Regions from separate parts of the Priestia sp. TGN 0903 genome, predicted to be linked through region 2. Evidence: riboswitches for the same ligand, from Rfam matches in the RefSeq annotation. Region 2 holds a riboswitch; each other region holds the start of a gene.

Region 1 (4,203 bases), on a different contig from region 2:
TATTTATTGATGTGATAGGATAAAAAAAGCATGTAAATCCATTCACTACGAATGAAAGCAGTGGACATATACATATAGATAATAATAAATGGTTTGGGGAGTCAAAGAAGGTGATGTTGAAGTGAATGTAAGCATCAGGTCAATCGTTAAAAAAGTCATGTTCATTCTATTTATTGCGTACGGGGCAGTGGTCATTTATGCTACTCTCATACGGGAAAACGAACATGTTTACGGAAAAGCAATGAACTTGGATTTATTTAGTACAATCCGTCTGATGTGGGACAGCGGTAATATAATGCTCACTCTGACAAATATACTGGGAAATATCGTGATGTTTGCGCCGCTTGGAATGTTTATTCCGTTGTTTATGAAGTGGTTTGACGGTTTTATTCAAGTCTTTACGACTGGTTTCTTAATCAGTTTTCTGATTGAAATTTTACAGTACAAGCTAACGGAACGAGTATTTGATATTGATGATATCTTTTTGAATACGCTAGGTACATTTATAGGCTGGGTTATTATTAAAATACTATATTGGATCAAGAACATGCTGAAAGCACGTTTCAAAAAAAGATGAAAGGACTTCTTTACGAAGTCCTTTTTGCATCTTGTTGATAGAAACACTTAATGCAGCGTCTTACGGAAGAATGTGAGGATTCAACGATAATGTGCTGACAATTTTGCTGAACAAATAATAACTTTCCTTCAAGCTGCTTAATTTGTTTTTTAAGCTGTTCTACTTCATTATTGATAGATATTTGAACCACTGTTAACAAACTCTTTAGCTTTTTCTTTCATTCCTTCTTTTCTTACTTCGTTTACATCTTTTTCATTTTCTTGAGCCATGTTACGAATATCTTGAGAAATACGCATCGAACAGAATTTAGGTCCACACATTGAACAGAAATGGGCTGTTTTAGCACCTTCAGCGGGAAGTGTTTCATCGTGATATTCTTTTGCGCGCTCTGGATCTAGTGACAGGTTAAATTGATCATTCCATCTAAATTCAAATCTTGCTTTAGACAGAGCATTATCGCGTTTTTGTGCTCCTGGATGGCCTTTTGCTAGGTCAGCAGCATGCGCAGCAATTTTATAGGTGATAACGCCTTCGCGAACGTCTTCTTTATTCGGGAGTCCTAAATGTTCTTTTGGCGTTACGTAGCAAAGCATAGCTGTCCCAAACCAGCCAATCATTGCAGCACCAATACCTGATGTAATATGGTCATAGCCTGGAGCGATGTCGGTTGTAAGCGGTCCAAGAGTATAGAAGGGGGCTTCCTGGCATATTTCCATTTGTTTATCTACGTTTTCTTTGATGAGATGCATTGGAACATGTCCAGGACCTTCAATCATAACTTGAACATCGTGTTTCCAAGCAATTTTAGTTAATTCACCAAGCGTTTCTAATTCACCGAACTGTGCCTCATCATTAGCATCTGCAATGGAACCAGGACGTAGCCCATCGCCAAGCGAAATAGCAATATCGTATGCTTTACAGATTTCACAGATTTCTTCAAAGCGAGTATATAAAAAGTTCTCTTCATGATGAGCTAAACACCACTGCGCCAAGATGGATCCTCCGCGTGAAACAATACCTGTCGTACGTTTCGCTGTCAGAGGAATATAACGTAAAAGAACACCTGCGTGAATAGTAAAGTAATCAACACCTTGTTCTGCTTGTTCAATTAATGTATCGCGGTATGCTTCCCACGTTAGATCTTCTGCTACGCCTTTTACTTTTTCAAGCGCTTGGTAAATAGGAACGGTCCCTACAGGAACAGGCGAGTTGCGGATAATCCATTCGCGTGTTGTGTGGATATCCTTTCCTGTTGATAGATCCATAATTGTATCGGCTCCCCAACGCGTTGCCCATGTCATTTTTTCTACTTCATCTTCAATAGCTGAACGAATAGCTGAATTTCCGATATTAGCATTAATTTTCACATGGAATTTGCGGCCGATAATCATCGGTTCGCTCTCAGGGTGATTGATATTATTAGGGATAATCGCACGTCCTCTTGCTACTTCTTCACGCACAATTTCAGGATTCATCTGTTCACGAATAGCGATAAATTCCATTTCGGGCGTGATGACTCCTTTTTTCGCATAGTGCATTTGCGTTACATTTTGATTTTTTTTCGCGCGCAAAGGTAAACGTTTAGTGATAAAGCGCTCGTACTGATCTCTTGGATCACCGTCATAATAACCGTTATCCTGTGGCTGAACCGTACGGCCTTGATATGTTTCTACATCGTTTCGTTCTGCAATCCACTTTTCGCGCAGAGCTGGTAATCCTTTTTGTAAATTAATTTCATAAGAGGGATCTGTATAAACACCGCTCGTGTCGTATACACGTACGGGACTATTTTCTTCTTCACCAAAAGACCCTGTAGTAGGAGACTGATGAATTTCACGCATAGGTACTTTAAGGTCTTGTCTGGATCCTTGGACATATACTTTGTGACTGTTTGGAAAAGGCTTTTTCATAGAAACTGATACATTTTGTTTTGACATTACATATTCCTCCGGTTTCGCATAAAGTGTAGCTATACCGAACCATAAAAAAATCGGGTTCTGTGATAGACAGAACCCGATGGAATAGGCAAAAAAAGAATAAAACTATACTATTCTTTTCAAGACTACTTCCCTCCGCTGGTATAACCCAAATCAGGTTCAAAGGGTTAAAGAGTTTTATTGCACTCTTCTCTCAGTCTGAGCTATCAGACACCCCTAGTAGAAATAACATTCAAATTATTCAATTTACGGCTTAAGTTTACCATCATTCGGTAAAAAATCAACCCTTAAATAAAAAAAGCTAGACAATTAGCGTTGTCTAGCAGCATCGATTGCAATCACAATAGCTGTAATAATATGCATGATAAATCCCAAAAATGGAATCCAAGCAACCAGTGAGGTAACAAGCCCTAGTATGTTTCCATAAGCAGATAACCCTCGTCTATTAGCTAAAATGAGTGTGATAGCATGAAGAATAAATCCAATAAAAAGAGGAGTATAGCTAAAGCCCATAACAATCCCCGCGCCAATTAAAGGAATTCCCAGCAAGGCTTCATACCCAGCAGTGACCCATTTCATTGTACGTACATTTCCATTCATAGTAAAAAGCCTCCTAAAAAAGATACTACTATATACGAGAAAAGAGAGAAAAAAGTTTCAAATTACTTGGGGGATATGTCGTATAAGTCAGCCCTATTGGATTAAAATGATAGATGACAGTAAAGGGGGATGGAAAAAACATAATGATTTAGTCATTTTTTCACACTAAAGAAAAATAGTCTAGATGATTCATTTTTAGCTAAGGGACCAGAATTTATACTGAACATAGTGACTGCTTTTTAAAATAAATAAAAGCTGATATCGTGTTTTTTGGTTGTAGCATGTAAGCTTTTTATTACAAATTATTAAAGATTCTTATCTTTTTGCAAATACACATTGTATTTCATAGTTTTAACAATTATGATAAAAAAGCAAGTGTCAAAATAGGAAAATAGTTGAGCATGTAAAACGAAGCGATAAGTTTATTAATTTGAAAGAAAGGCAAGGTACATAGCTTTATGTGGGAAATTATTGTAGCAATCATTTTAGGGATTGTAGAAGGTTTAACAGAGTTTGCTCCTGTTTCGTCAACTGGGCATATGATTATTGTGGATGACCTGTGGTTAAATTCAAAAGAATTATTTTCATCTCCAGTAGCTAATACATTTAAGATTGTTATTCAGCTAGGGTCGATCTTAGCAGTAGTTGTTATTTTTAAAGATCGTTTTATTAATTTATTAGGATTGGGAAAAAAACCAGCTGCTGCAATTGGACCGACAAATCGCTTAAATTTAATGCAGGTAATTGTTGGTTTGTTACCCGCAGGAGTGTTAGGACTTTTGTTTGATGATTACATTGATGAACATTTGTTTTCTTTAAATACGGTGCTAATTGGCTTAGTGGTCGGAGCTGTATTAATGATTCTAGCAGATTTGTTTGGACCTAAACGTCCGCGTGTAGAGACGGTGGACCAAATGTCTTATGGACAAGCACTAGGTATAGGACTGTTTCAATGTATTGCTCTTTGGCCAGGTTTTTCTCGTTCAGGCTCAACGATTTCAGGAGGGGTTCTTCTTGGAATGAGCCATAAGGCAGCCGCAGATTTTACATTTATTATGGCAGTGCCAATTATGGCAGGAGCAAGTGGAC
Region 2 (4,203 bases):
TCATTAGCAATCATGTCAAAGCGTTTAGCATCTAATCCGGCAAACATGCCATCCCACTGTGTTTCTTTGAACTCAGCTTTTACGCCAAGACGTTTAGCTACTTCTTGAGCCAATTCTACATCAAACCCAGTTAGCTTTTGTTTGTCATCATGAAAAGTGAACGGAGGGTATGTACCTTCAGTTCCAATTGTTAATACGCCATCTTTTTTCACTTTATTATATAAATCCTCTTGTGAAGATTTATTGTCTCCATTGTTTGCTTCATTTTTTGAGCTAGAACCGCATGCGGCAAGCACAACTGTGAAAGCTAATAGTAGCGACAAAAGTGCAGCAAATTTCTTCATTTTCTAAACCCCCTAGTATTCTGATAGGAAATGATACTCTGTGATACTAAACAAGAACACAGCAAAAGTCAACAAAAAAAACTTATACGATTAATGTGACTTAAAATAAGGGAAATATACCTTCTATACACGGTTTGTCATAAGGATACAGAAAGATTTTAAAATTTGGATTAAGTGGATTTTTAAGGGATATTTGAGGAGTAAAAAGGAAGTTTCATGCGACGATTTTCTCTTTCATTTTTTCATGACTTTTGGTGCAATAAACATATAGTTAAATGTTAAGGTAGAAATAAATTCCTTATGGTACACTTAAAGAAGAATTTATGAAACGGAGCGATATGATGAAAGCCATAAACTTAATCTCAATTGCCTTTGGTGCTATCGCTGGTACATATGCGCGTTATTTGCTAAATCTTTCCTTATTATATACGGGCTATCCAATAGGAACGGTAATTGAAAACCTATTAGGAAGCTTCATACTAGGCCTATTAACAGGATTTTTTGCGTGGAAAAAGCCAAAAGAATGGATAAAGCTTGGACTAGGAGTTGGCGTGTGCGGCGGTTTTACAACGTATTCAACCTTTGCAGGAGACGTCATTTCTCTCACTCAGCACCATTTATTTTGGGGAGCCATTTATGTCATTGTCTCTTTAGTAGGTGGAATCCTTCTTGCTTTAGCAGGTTATCTATGCGGTGAAGCGGCAGGGAAAAATTTAGTGAAAGTACATGAGGTGAAGTAAATGAGCATAGTGAGCTTGGCACTTGGCGGGGCAGCTGGAGGAATATGCCGTTATCTTTTGGGTTTAAAAGTTACAAAAACAGTTTCAAACCCTCCTTTTCCAGTCTCAATGCTGTTTGTAAACTTGCTCGGTGCGTTTGGGCTTGGTCTTTTTTACGGTAGTTATTATGGAAAGGTTCCGAGTCATGCTTATGATGATTCAATATTTTTAATGATTGGCATTGGGTTTTTTGGTGCCTTTACCACTTTTTCAACGTTTAGTGTGGAAACCGTACAGTTAATTCGGGAAAAATCTTATCGGAAAATGTTGGCGTACGTGGGGATTTCAGCATTTGGAACAGTTGGTTTATTTACAGTCGGTTTACTGGCAGGAACGTTTTTATTATAAGTAAAGAGAACGTTTCTAGTAGGGAAAAACAAAAAGACGGAGAAGTAGAGAATGGATAGAAAAGCAGAAGTTTGGAAATACATTTTGTTGATTGTAGCTGTTGCAGGTCAGATCATTGGTTTTTTATTTTTATTTATAAATGTTGTGGCGGCATTTATTTTTTACGGTTTTTATATTCTAACTTTTATTATGTTACTCCTGCTGTTTATATGGGATCGGAAAAAGGAAAAAGACAAAGAAGAATTTGACGACTATACCGATTACTAACTATATAAAAAGCAGAATGATTCGGTGCGCCGGGCCTCTTAGTAAAGAAGCTTAAAAGATACATCTATAAAAGGAAGAGAGCCGTAAGAGCATAAAGAGATATTGTATTTACATCTAGTTGTGTTATAATTTTAAGTGCAAAAACAAAATCAATAAATAGCAATCACTAGGGGAGCTTTTTGAAGCTGAGACGGATGTATTTCGGACCCTTTGAACCTGATCTGGTTTGGACCAGCGTAGGGAAGTGGCGATCATGTTTACATAACGATGCATGCTAACCACTCTACGTTGTAGAGTGGTTTTTTGTATGTAATAAAGCCCTCTGCACAAGATGAAGTGATTGAAATTTCTCTTTATTCTGAATGGAAAGGTTTCGATCATGTGGATATTCCTAAATTTCATGTCATTACAACAGATAAGCAGCCAATCGAAGAGCTTCAAAAAATTTTAACGGCTATCGCGCCTTTTGCGGGCGCCATTCATATTAGAGAAAAAAAGAAAACGGCAAAGCAGATTCAATGTTTACTAGAAAGCCTACCATTTTGTCGCTCTAAAATTATTGTGAATGACCGAGTTGATGTAGCGCATGCTTTAAAAGCAAAAGGTGTACAGCTTGCCTATCATAGTTTAGACGTTTCGTTTGTTATAGACGCATTTCCTTCTCTTATTGTTGGAAAGTCAGTTCACTCTGTGGAAGAGGCTTTAGAAGCTGAAAAAGATGGTGCTCACTACATTTTATACGGACATATTTATTCAACACATTCAAAAAAAGAATTAAAAAGTCGAGGGATAGCGGCACTAAAAGAAGTAGTAGACGCTGTGCAGATACCGGTTATTGCCATTGGAGGAATTACACCTGTAAATGCCAAAGAGGTACTTCAAACAGGAGCACACGGTATAGCCGTGATGTCTGGTGTCATGCTTGCGCAAGATCCCCTGAAAGCGATTAAACAATATTCTCATATATGGACATCTGGAGGTGGAGAAAATGAAGCAGCATTATGATGTACTGTTAATCGGAGGAGGTATAATCAGCTCTTCTATCGCTTATCATTTGTCAAAACAAGGAGCGTCAGTAGCTATTCTTGAACGCAATCAAGTTGGTTGTGAAGCTTCAAGTGCAGCCGCTGGTATTTTAGGTGCTCAAGCTGAAATTGATGAAGAAGGTCCTCTTTTAGACCTTGCTATTAAGAGCAGAAGCATGTTTCCTGAACTGGTGAAGGAACTAAAAGAAAAAACGGCTATCGACGTAGAGCTCATTCAAAAAGGCTTATTAAAAGTCGCTGTAACAGAAGAAGATGCACACGTATTAAAGAAAAAAGCCGCTCAGCACCACCGGTGGGACAAAGATGTAAGATGGATCGATGTAAAAGAAGCGCGTTTGTTAGAACCCGGGCTCTCTCCAGACATATACGGAGCCATTACAATACCGGGAGACGGCCAGCTAGCTCCGGCTAAGTTAACACAAGCTCTTGCTCATGGAGCCTTGTATCACGGAGCAGATGTATTCGAATACTGTGACGTTCACTCTCTTATTATGGAAAATGAAACAGTAAAAGGGGTACAGACGTCCAAAGGCTCTTTTTATGGAGAAAAAGTAGTGATTGCAGCAGGCTCATGGGCTAAACGCTTTATTTCTTCTGAACATTTAGGCGAGGTGTTTCCTGTAAAAGGAGAGTGTATTGCTCTGCAAAGTCATAAGCCCCTGCTTTCTAAAACGATTTTTTTAGATGAAGGTTTTTACTTAGTCCCTAAGACTGGTGGAAGAATCGTAATCGGGGCAACTAAGCTGCAGCATGATTTTACTAAGACCGTTTCTGCACAAGGTATTCAATTTTTGCTGAATAAAGCTTCTGCGCTTCTGCCGGCCATTAAAGAAGCCACATTTGAAAAAGCATGGGCTGGTCTTCGTCCACAAACAAATGATGGCTGGCCTTATTTAGGAGAGCACCCTGAAATAGCGAATCTGCACATGGCTTTTGGCCACTACCGAAACGGTATTTTATTAAGCGCTGCAACTGGAAAAATTATGGCTGATGCTTTGTTAGGGAAAAAGCCAAATCATTCATTCTTTACATCATTTCAGCTAACGAGAGCAATGGAGGGAGTTCATTGAATCTAATTATTAACGGTAAGACCGTCACTGTCGGAGATGAAATTGAAACGGTCGAGCACTTGCTGCAGGCTCAGAGTCTGCATGAGCGAGTTGTAATTGTTGAATTAAACAAGAATATTTTGCAAAAAGAAGAACATAGCGATGCATGCTTAAAAGATGGAGATACATTAGAAGTTGTTTCATTTGTTGGAGGAGGATGAAGAGTATGTTAAAAATTGGACAATATACATTTAATTCACGTTTATTATTAGGAACAGGGAAATTTCCGGACTTTACGACTCAGCGTCAAGCGGTAGAAGAGTCGGAAACAGAAATTTTAACATTTGCTGTTAGACGAATGGATATTTTT
Region 3 (4,203 bases), on a different contig from region 2:
TACGCTCATAATCGTATATAAAATCACCCAGCCGCCAACGACGCTGTAAAAGGAAAGCAAAACGACACAGCTGAGTACTCCCAGCCTGCCAATCCATACCCAAGCGGACTTTGGAGCAATTGCTTTATAAGCACTAATCGCTTCTTTTCCCGTATGTCTTCCAATGATAAATTCTGCCAACAGAAGCGGCAATCCAATAAAAATTGTAAATAAAATAAACAACGCAAAAAATGCTCCACCGCCACTGATTCCGGTTACGTATGGAAATTTCCATATCGCTCCTAGACCAATTGCTGCCCCAGCAGATGCTAAAATAAAACCGAGGCGTGAAGACCACTGATTTCCTTTACTCATATAATGTTACTCTCTCCTCTTCTAAACTCAAAACTCACCTGATTAGTACTGTACCATAAATGCAGAAGAAAATCATTCCCGTTTTACTTTTTTCTATAAAACGATATCTATATAGAATAGAAAAAATGAAGAAGCAGCTGCCTCTTCATTTTGAGTTTGATGTTTCTATTCAAAAATTATTCTCTGTACGACGATTCGTCTCCACGGTAGGCTTCTTGATTTGATATTTCTTCAATATGCATATGCCCTTCTCTCTCTAAACGAAGAACTGTACGCTCTGCATCTTCATAACTCTCGCACGTCACTTGTTTATATTCCATATCGTCTTTATCTGTGTAAGCCACTAAATATGTTTCCATTTTAACTCCTCCTATATAAACTATATGTAACGTATGTTGCCTTTTTCGTTTATTTCTAAACATATAGGCTCCAAACATAAAGCCTAGCATACTATAATAGCGGAACTTCAATTTAAAAAGTTGAATTTTTCATTATGCACCGATGCAACATGGAGGTTACGCTTATGACATTTATTTTATCATTCGTACCAATTGTTGTTCCTTTTGGTATTTTAATTAGCTTAATTGCTTTTACAGCTGCTTTTTTACAATCAAAAGAGCATCATAAAAAGCTCTAGCTTACAAAAGCTAGAGCTTCTTTTTAAAAACGTCTATAGCGTTTAATCAGTCCCACAATAATAGCAATTGCTAATAAAACAATCGAGATGATAACAGTAATGACAATTGGCTGATTTCCACTTTGTTTCACCGCAATGGCAATATAAGCCCAAATAAAAACAAGCGGATAAACAGCGTCTCGGTTTTTTAATGTAAACATAATGCCCAGCGCAGCCCCTACCAACAGCATAATAATCGTCCATGCTAACTCATTTAGGCCAAGCAAGTGCTGTATTCCATTTGCTTGAAATACGACAAATACATTAACAATAGTCGCAACAGAAATCCATCCAAGATAAAGCGAAATCGGCAGACGCATAAACCATGTCGTCATCCGAGAATGCTGAATAATGGAATATACAATCATTAATGTGCCTAAAATAAAGAGCATAACTAAAAGGGATAACTTATAGTAATCGTTTTGGAAAATAAAGATCCACGCACTATTTAACAAACAGTTTAGAAAAAACCAAATGCCGATACGTGCATATATTTCCTTTTGATCTTCTCTTGCAAAAAATTGGCGTATAACCCAAATGGTTAATAACAAATAAATAACGCCCCAGATAGCAAAGGCATAACCGGCTGGTGTAAACAACGTAGGAACTTGCGCAGAAGCCTCTGCCGTTGTTTTGCCTCCTATTGGAATCGCATTTGCTAAATAATTCACAAGAAGTGTAATAGCCAAGCCTACTGTATTTAATACAGCATACAAACGAAATTTTGCCATTTTGTTCTCTCCTTTCTTCTATTTATATGGGAATGTTTCGGAGACGAAAACGGCTCTTCCCTTCATTAATACCTCTTCTTCCCTAAAAATATGCATTTTTAAACAAAAATGATTAAAAATAGCTTCAAGAAGCTACCTCTTTAAGAGATAAAAACCGTTAGGGAACAATTTTCCGTAACGCTTTCTATTTTTCAGAATATATGGTAAGTTAAACATAGACTAATAGGAAGTCCACTAGGGGTGCCGACCGGCTGAGACAAGTTTTCTTGATCCCTTTGAACCTGATCTGGCTCATACCAGCGTAGGAAAGTGGCAATGTTCAGTTTTGTACTGTCATTTGCCACTCCGTTTATAAACGGAGTGTTTTTTATTTCCTTTATGTGCTTGTTTGTGACTTCCTCATATTAAAGGAGGATTTTGATGTCATTTTCATCTCAATTAAGACAAGAAGCAAACTATATTTACGAAGCCATTTTTAACCACCCTTTTATTAAAGGAATTGCTGAAGGAGACGTGCCAAAAGAGGCGCTTATTCACTACGTTTCTCAAGACTACGAATACTTAACAGCATTTGTCCGCATTTACGGCGCTGCTTTAACAAAATGCCGCACGCGTACCGAAATGGAAGCCTTTAATGCCGGCATTTCTACGGTATTACATAGTGAAGTACACCCTCATAATAATTTTTGTGAAGTAGCAGGCGTACGCTATGAAGACCTCCACACTGAGGCTCTTTCACCAACGGCCAGCCACTACATTAACCATATGACAAGCGTTGCGCATACAGGCAGCTTAGCGGAAATCATTGCCGTGCTTCTTCCATGTCCGTGGACGTACGTTGAAATTGGCCAGCGCATTACAGAACAAGTAAATCCATCTCCTTCTCATCCTTTTTATGAATGGATTCAGTTTTATAATAATGAAGAAATGAATGGCACAACACAATGGTTTTGTAACAAGCTTGATGAACTCGCCGAACAAGCGACTGAAGAAGAACGTAATCGTATGAAAGATCACTTTATCAAAAGCTGTGAGCTGGAGTATTTATTTTGGGAAATGGCGTATACACAAGAAAAATGGCCGCTTTCTCAGCTTTCACTTTCAAAATAACGAAAAAGCCTCCTATCAGGAGGCTTTTTATTTCAATAATTTTTTAATCATTTTCAAGTTTTGTTTCTCTGAAGGATAGCGGAATGACAAATCAAACTTGGTTGTTTGAGACAGCATGCTTTTAAAATGAGAAAATGTCTGAAAGCTGTCTTTTCCATGATATTGGCCCGTACCGCTTTCTCCAACTCCGCCAAAGGGTAAATATGGCGTAGCGATATGCATAAGCGTATCATTTATACAGCCTCCTCCAAATGAAAGACGCTCCGTTATGACATTTTGTACATTTGCACTTTCCGTAAACAAGTAAAGAGCTAACGGCTTAGCTTTTTCTTGAACTTTATGAATAACTTCGTCTAGCGTTTCGTATTCAATCATAGGAAGAATAGGCCCAAAAATTTCTTCTTGCATAACGTCTGATGTCCAGCTTACTTCACTTAACACCGTAGGTTCTATTGTGAGCGTACTTTTATTATACCCGCCTCCAACTATAGCGTTTCCGTCTTTTAAAAACTCAACTAGCCGAATAAAATGGCGCTCACTGACAATACGGCCGTAGCGCTCACTTTCAAGCGGATTACTACCGTAAAATTGATAAATCGCTTCGCGAAGTTTCTCCACTAGCTGCGCTTTTACCTTTTTATGCACGAGCAAATAATCGGGAGCAACGCACGTTTGGCCTGCATTCATTCCTTTGCCAAACATAATTCGCTTCGCTGCAAGATCTAGGTTTGCATCTTCATGTACAATGCACGGACTTTTTCCTCCTAGCTCCAGCGTGACGGGAATAAGCTGCTTCCCTGCTTCTTGCATAATAATTTTCCCTACATTTACACTTCCCGTAAAGAAAATATAATCGAGGGGCTGTTTTAAAAGCAGGCTCGTCGTGTCTACAGCGCCTTCAATCACCGTCACAAATGCGGGATCAAAAGCCTCAGCTAGTAATTCTTGTATAACCCGAGATACGCTAGGCGTTAATTCAGAAGGCTTTATAATCGCCGTGTTTCCAGCGGCAATCGCTCCTACTAAAGGAGACAGCGCTAATTGAAACGGATAGTTCCACGGAGCAATAATTAACGCGACTCCATACGGTTCAGGAACAATTTTCCCTTTAGAGCCCACGTGTGTTAAAGCGGTTTTTACTTTTTTAGGCTTCATCCATTTTGCTAAATGCTTAAGCGTAAACCGAATTTCCTCTAGTAAAATCCCAATTTCCGACGTGTACGCCTCTACTTCAGATTTATTCAAGTCTTGTTTTAAAGCATCCATAATTCTCTGCTCGTTTTGTTTGACTGCGTCTCTGAGCTTATTCAGCGCTTGAATGCGGCTGCTGAT
Region 4 (4,203 bases), on a different contig from region 2:
GGCGATTTTGCTGCTCATGCTAAATATTTTTATTATCTTTACGGGAATCGGTCTCGTTATTCCAATTATGCCAACCTATATGACGGAGCTTCATATCAACGGCAGCGTGATGGGGCTTTTAGTAGCGGTGTTTTCACTAACTCAATTTCTGTTTTCGCCTTTAGCGGGGCGATTATCAGATTCGTTAGGGAGAAAGAAAATTATTGTAGCGGGAATGATTGTTTTTGCCCTGTCTGAATGGTTCTTTGGTTCAGTGAGTACACCTCTTTTATTATTTGTATCCAGAATGCTAGGTGGGGTCGGGGCCGCGCTTATTATGCCTGCTGTTATGGCCTATACAGCGGACGTGACGTCTGCTAAAGAACGCGCTAAAGGGATGGGCTATGTGACGGCAGCGATTACAACAGGATTTATTATCGGGCCCGGTATTGGAGGCTTTTTAGCTGAATACGGCATGCGCGTGCCATTTTACATGGCCGCAGTAGCAGGAGGCTTGGCTGCAGTGATTACGCTTTTTGTTTTGCCGGAGTCTCGTCCTGTACAAGGTCATGCTGTTTCAAACAATGAGAATCCAAAAGAAGATCGGCTGCTACTGCAGCTTATGAATTCCTACAAAGAACCTTATTTTTTAAGTTTAATTATCGTTTTTGTGACATCGTTTGGATTATCCAATTATGAAACGATCTTTTCACTATTTGTTGATCATAAATTTAGCTTTACGCCAAAAGATATTGCGTTTGTTATTACGTTTGGCTCTATTGCAGGGGCTGTTGTGCAGGTTACGATTTTTGGCTGGATTTTAAATAAATTCGGTGAAAAAAGAGTGATTTCGTTTTGCTTGATGATGACGGGACTTTTTATTTTACTTACACTATTTGTGCACACGTACTGGCTTATTATTGTTGTGACATTTATCGTCTTTTTAGCAACAGATATTTTACGTCCGGCAATCAGCACGCAAATGTCGATGATGGCACAAGACGACCAAGGGTATGTAGCCGGACTAAATTCTGCTTATACAAGTCTTGGTAATATTATTGGACCTGTTGTAGCAGGCTTTCTTTTTGATATAAACATTAATTACCCGTACGTATCAGCTGCACTTGTACTGCTGCTTTGTTTTCTTTTATCTTTAAGAGCAGGGAAGGACCGAAAAACAGCTGTGAGAAATCAAGCGATTCAAGAGAAATGATAGAATTTTTAGGGGATAGAAGACCTCCAGTAGTTTACTGGAGGTCTTCTAATGATGCTTTTAGTAAAGCTGTAAGATTTACAACACCACTCAGCCTATAGCGAAGCTTTATTTTATGGGCAAAACAGTGAAATGGTTGCAAATAAAAAAGGTTAATAGTAAACTTTAAACGTAACAAGAATAGTATGGGAGCTTGCGCGGGGCAGGCTGAGAGTACAGGGGCGCCTGTTGACCATTTGAACCTGTTGGATAATGCCAGCGCAGGGAATGTGAGTACATACCAAAGCACTTTGCGCATGCAAGGTGCTTTTTTGTCTTTTTTTGCAGTGTTAAAACTAAATGAAAAGAGTGAGAGAACATGGATATTAGTAAAATTTTAGCTCAATTAGAAAAAGTAAGAGATACAAGTCCGCTTGTTCATAATATTACGAATGTTGTGGTAACAAATTTTACAGCAAATGGACTGCTTGCCCTAGGAGCGTCACCTGTTATGGCTTATGCGAAGGAAGAAGTGGCTGATATGGCTCGAATCGCCGGAGCGCTTGTCTTAAATATGGGTACACTGACGGCTCAAGAAGTAGAAGCGATGAGAATAGCAGGAAAATCAGCAAATGAAAATGGCGTGCCGGTTATTTTCGATCCTGTAGGAGCCGGAGCGACACCGTTTCGTACAGAAGTAGCACGTCAGCTTGTAGAAGAATTAAATATTGCAGTTATTCGTGGTAACGCTGCTGAAGTTGCGAATGTAGTAGGCGAGTCATGGCTCATTAAAGGCGTTGATTCATTAGAAGGGCAAGGAGACGTCATTGAACTTGCTGAGAAAGCGGCGAACAAATTAGATACAGTGATTGTTATTACGGGTAAACAAGATGTAATCACGGATGGAAACACAACGTATACAGTAGACAACGGTCACCCGTTATTTACGAAAGTGACGGGGACTGGATGTCTGTCGACATCAATTATAGGAGCTTTCGCTGCTGTAGAAAAAGAATATGTCGAGGCAAGCGTTGCTGCTTTAAGTTTTTACGGAGTGGCAGGTGAAATCGCCGCAGCGAAAAAAGGTGAAGAAGGGCCGGGAAGCTTTCAAATTGAGCTCTTAAACCAGCTTCATCTTTTATCTGGGCAGGATATTGAATCATATGCAAGAGTACATCAACGTTAAAAGGAGCCGGAAAATGACAAACGAAGAAATCAAAAAGCTGCTGCAAGTTTATTTTATAATGGGCAGTAATAACTGTAAAAAAGATCCGAAAGAAGTATTAAAAGAAGCAATTGAAGGCGGCGTTACCGTGTTTCAATTTCGTGAAAAAGGCGAGGGTGCCCTAAAAGGAGAAGCGAAATATCAGCTGGCGAAAGAACTTCAGCAAATTTGTCAGCAGCACAGCGTTCCTTTTGTTGTGAATGATGATCTTGACTTAGCGATCCGCTTACAAGCGGATGGCGTTCATATTGGACAAGAAGATGAAAAAGCTCATATTGTTCGAGAAAAAATAGGAAAAGGAATTGTGGGCGTCTCTGTTCATAATATACAAGAGCTGCAGCAAGCCATAAAAGACGGGGCGGATTATGTAGGAATGGGACCTGTTTTTCCTACTTCTACAAAAAAAGATGCAAAAGCAGTGCAAGGTACAAAATTAATTGAAGAAGTGCGAAACCAGAATATTGACTTTCCAATTGTAGGAATCGGTGGCATCACGCCTGAAAATGCCAAACAAGTAGTAGAAGCAGGTGCAGATGGTGTTTCTATTATTACCGCGATTAGCTTAGCAGCGTCTCCAAAAGAAAAAGCAGCTCAATTGAAAGAAGCGGTAGGAAAATAAAAAAAGCGCACAGTGTGCGCTTTTTTATTATAGCTGAACGGTTTGAGGAGTTTCTTCGCCTTCATTCATAAAGCGAATTTCGTTTGGTGTAATTTCCAGAACAACATACTCAGGGTCATTTGGACCGTCAAACCATTCTTTCATGTGATCGTTCCATATACGTCCTTTTAATTGATCACCGGTACGAAGAACAGCTGTCCCGGATAATTCTAAGTATTGATCGCCATATCCTTCGCCGCTGTAGCCTAATAGTACGTGCACGTTCGGATTGGCTTCGATTTCTTCTGCCTTATGTGTATTGATATTTGTTGGTGTGTAAAGAGCGATACCATCTTCATCGCTGAAAAATGTCATATAGCGAGAGTGGGGTTTGTTGTTTACAACTGTGGCTAATGTTCCTACACGATTTCCTTCTAATACTTCATTTACTTTTTTAGCAATTTTTTGTTCATTCATTTTATCCATCTCCTTTATTACTTTTTATGTTCCTCAATCGAAGATAAATAAAACATACATGTCTAAAAAAAATATAAGTTAACAATAAAATAATTATGTAAACTAATAAATAAAAAAATAAAAAAAGCTAGCTACAGCTAACTAAAAAATAAGCCCGCACTGCCGTAACCCTAAGTGTCTTAAATACCCAGATCTACTAGGTGGGTGCCCTCATAGCCGGGTTTAGCGTCCCAAGAAGGGCGTGCTATCTGCAGCTAAATTTTGAGCTCCCTTTTAACACTCAAAGGTTTAAGACAACATGAGTATACGCACAGCGCAGGTATGTATAACAAATGTAAATAAAATGCCGATATATAAATGTTTTCTAATTAATCAACTTTCATCGTACAAGAAATGATTATAACGGAATAATGAATGGAACGCAAGACTTTTATTTAAAGTTTTTCTTCTCTAACATCTTGGCGGTTATGCCGTAACAAAATAAAAAAAGGGCCCGCAACTGGAATGAAACATAAGAGAAGGTAAGGCCGGGATGCTATCTTTTCTTTTGTCATAACGGAATAAGAAAGCCACGTTAAAACAAAAAAATCAGCGGTCATCACGCTAACAAGCTGTGACTGCATAAAAGCATCTTCATAAGCTCTTATTGAACCTATGGATAGTCCGTATACGTAACCAGCAATCGTGAGTGCTAAGCATAGTCCAATCCATAGACGAGAAGAAATGATGGCA

What was found. Region 2 has a riboswitch for thiamine pyrophosphate ahead of ACRPLY_RS22575 (thiamine phosphate synthase). Riboswitches for the same ligand answer to the same signal wherever they lie in the genome.
Region 1: another riboswitch for thiamine pyrophosphate. It lies ahead of thiC (phosphomethylpyrimidine synthase ThiC); the one in region 2 lies ahead of ACRPLY_RS22575 (thiamine phosphate synthase).
Region 3: another riboswitch for thiamine pyrophosphate. It lies ahead of tenA (thiaminase II); the one in region 2 lies ahead of ACRPLY_RS22575 (thiamine phosphate synthase).
Region 4: another riboswitch for thiamine pyrophosphate. It lies ahead of thiM (hydroxyethylthiazole kinase); the one in region 2 lies ahead of ACRPLY_RS22575 (thiamine phosphate synthase).

The regions. Positions count from the first base shown of each region.
Region 1 is NZ_JBOZGL010000015.1:21,219-25,421, reverse strand. It holds gene ACRPLY_RS25420 (VanZ family protein) at 122-577, shown strand; gene thiC (phosphomethylpyrimidine synthase ThiC) at 745-2,514, opposite strand; TPP riboswitch at 2,628-2,742, opposite strand; gene ACRPLY_RS25410 (hypothetical protein) at 2,824-3,114, opposite strand; gene ACRPLY_RS25405 (undecaprenyl-diphosphate phosphatase) at 3,573-4,203, shown strand, end outside.
Region 2 is NZ_JBOZGL010000008.1:61,278-65,480, reverse strand. It holds gene ACRPLY_RS22595 (amino acid ABC transporter substrate-binding protein) at 1-344, opposite strand, end outside; gene ACRPLY_RS22590 (fluoride efflux transporter FluC) at 686-1,084, shown strand; gene crcB (fluoride efflux transporter CrcB) at 1,085-1,471, shown strand; gene ACRPLY_RS22580 (hypothetical protein) at 1,523-1,738, shown strand; TPP riboswitch at 1,897-1,998, shown strand; gene ACRPLY_RS22575 (thiamine phosphate synthase) at 2,120-2,743, shown strand; gene thiO (glycine oxidase ThiO) at 2,727-3,854, shown strand; gene thiS (sulfur carrier protein ThiS) at 3,851-4,054, shown strand; gene ACRPLY_RS22560 (thiazole synthase) at 4,060-4,203, shown strand, end outside.
Region 3 is NZ_JBOZGL010000001.1:573,712-577,914, forward strand. It holds gene ACRPLY_RS02995 (sodium-dependent transporter) at 1-354, opposite strand, end outside; gene ACRPLY_RS03000 (hypothetical protein) at 531-713, opposite strand; gene ACRPLY_RS03005 (TspO/MBR family protein) at 1,015-1,761, opposite strand; TPP riboswitch at 1,988-2,086, shown strand; gene tenA (thiaminase II) at 2,182-2,871, shown strand; gene ACRPLY_RS03015 (aldehyde dehydrogenase) at 2,899-4,203, opposite strand, start outside.
Region 4 is NZ_JBOZGL010000001.1:557,937-562,139, reverse strand. It holds gene ACRPLY_RS02935 (MFS transporter) at 1-1,192, shown strand, start outside; TPP riboswitch at 1,368-1,476, shown strand; gene thiM (hydroxyethylthiazole kinase) at 1,551-2,357, shown strand; gene thiE (thiamine phosphate synthase) at 2,371-3,015, shown strand; gene ACRPLY_RS02920 (pyridoxamine 5'-phosphate oxidase family protein) at 3,043-3,471, opposite strand; RNA gene ssrS (6S RNA) at 3,619-3,796, opposite strand; gene ACRPLY_RS02910 (hypothetical protein) at 3,906-4,203, opposite strand, start outside.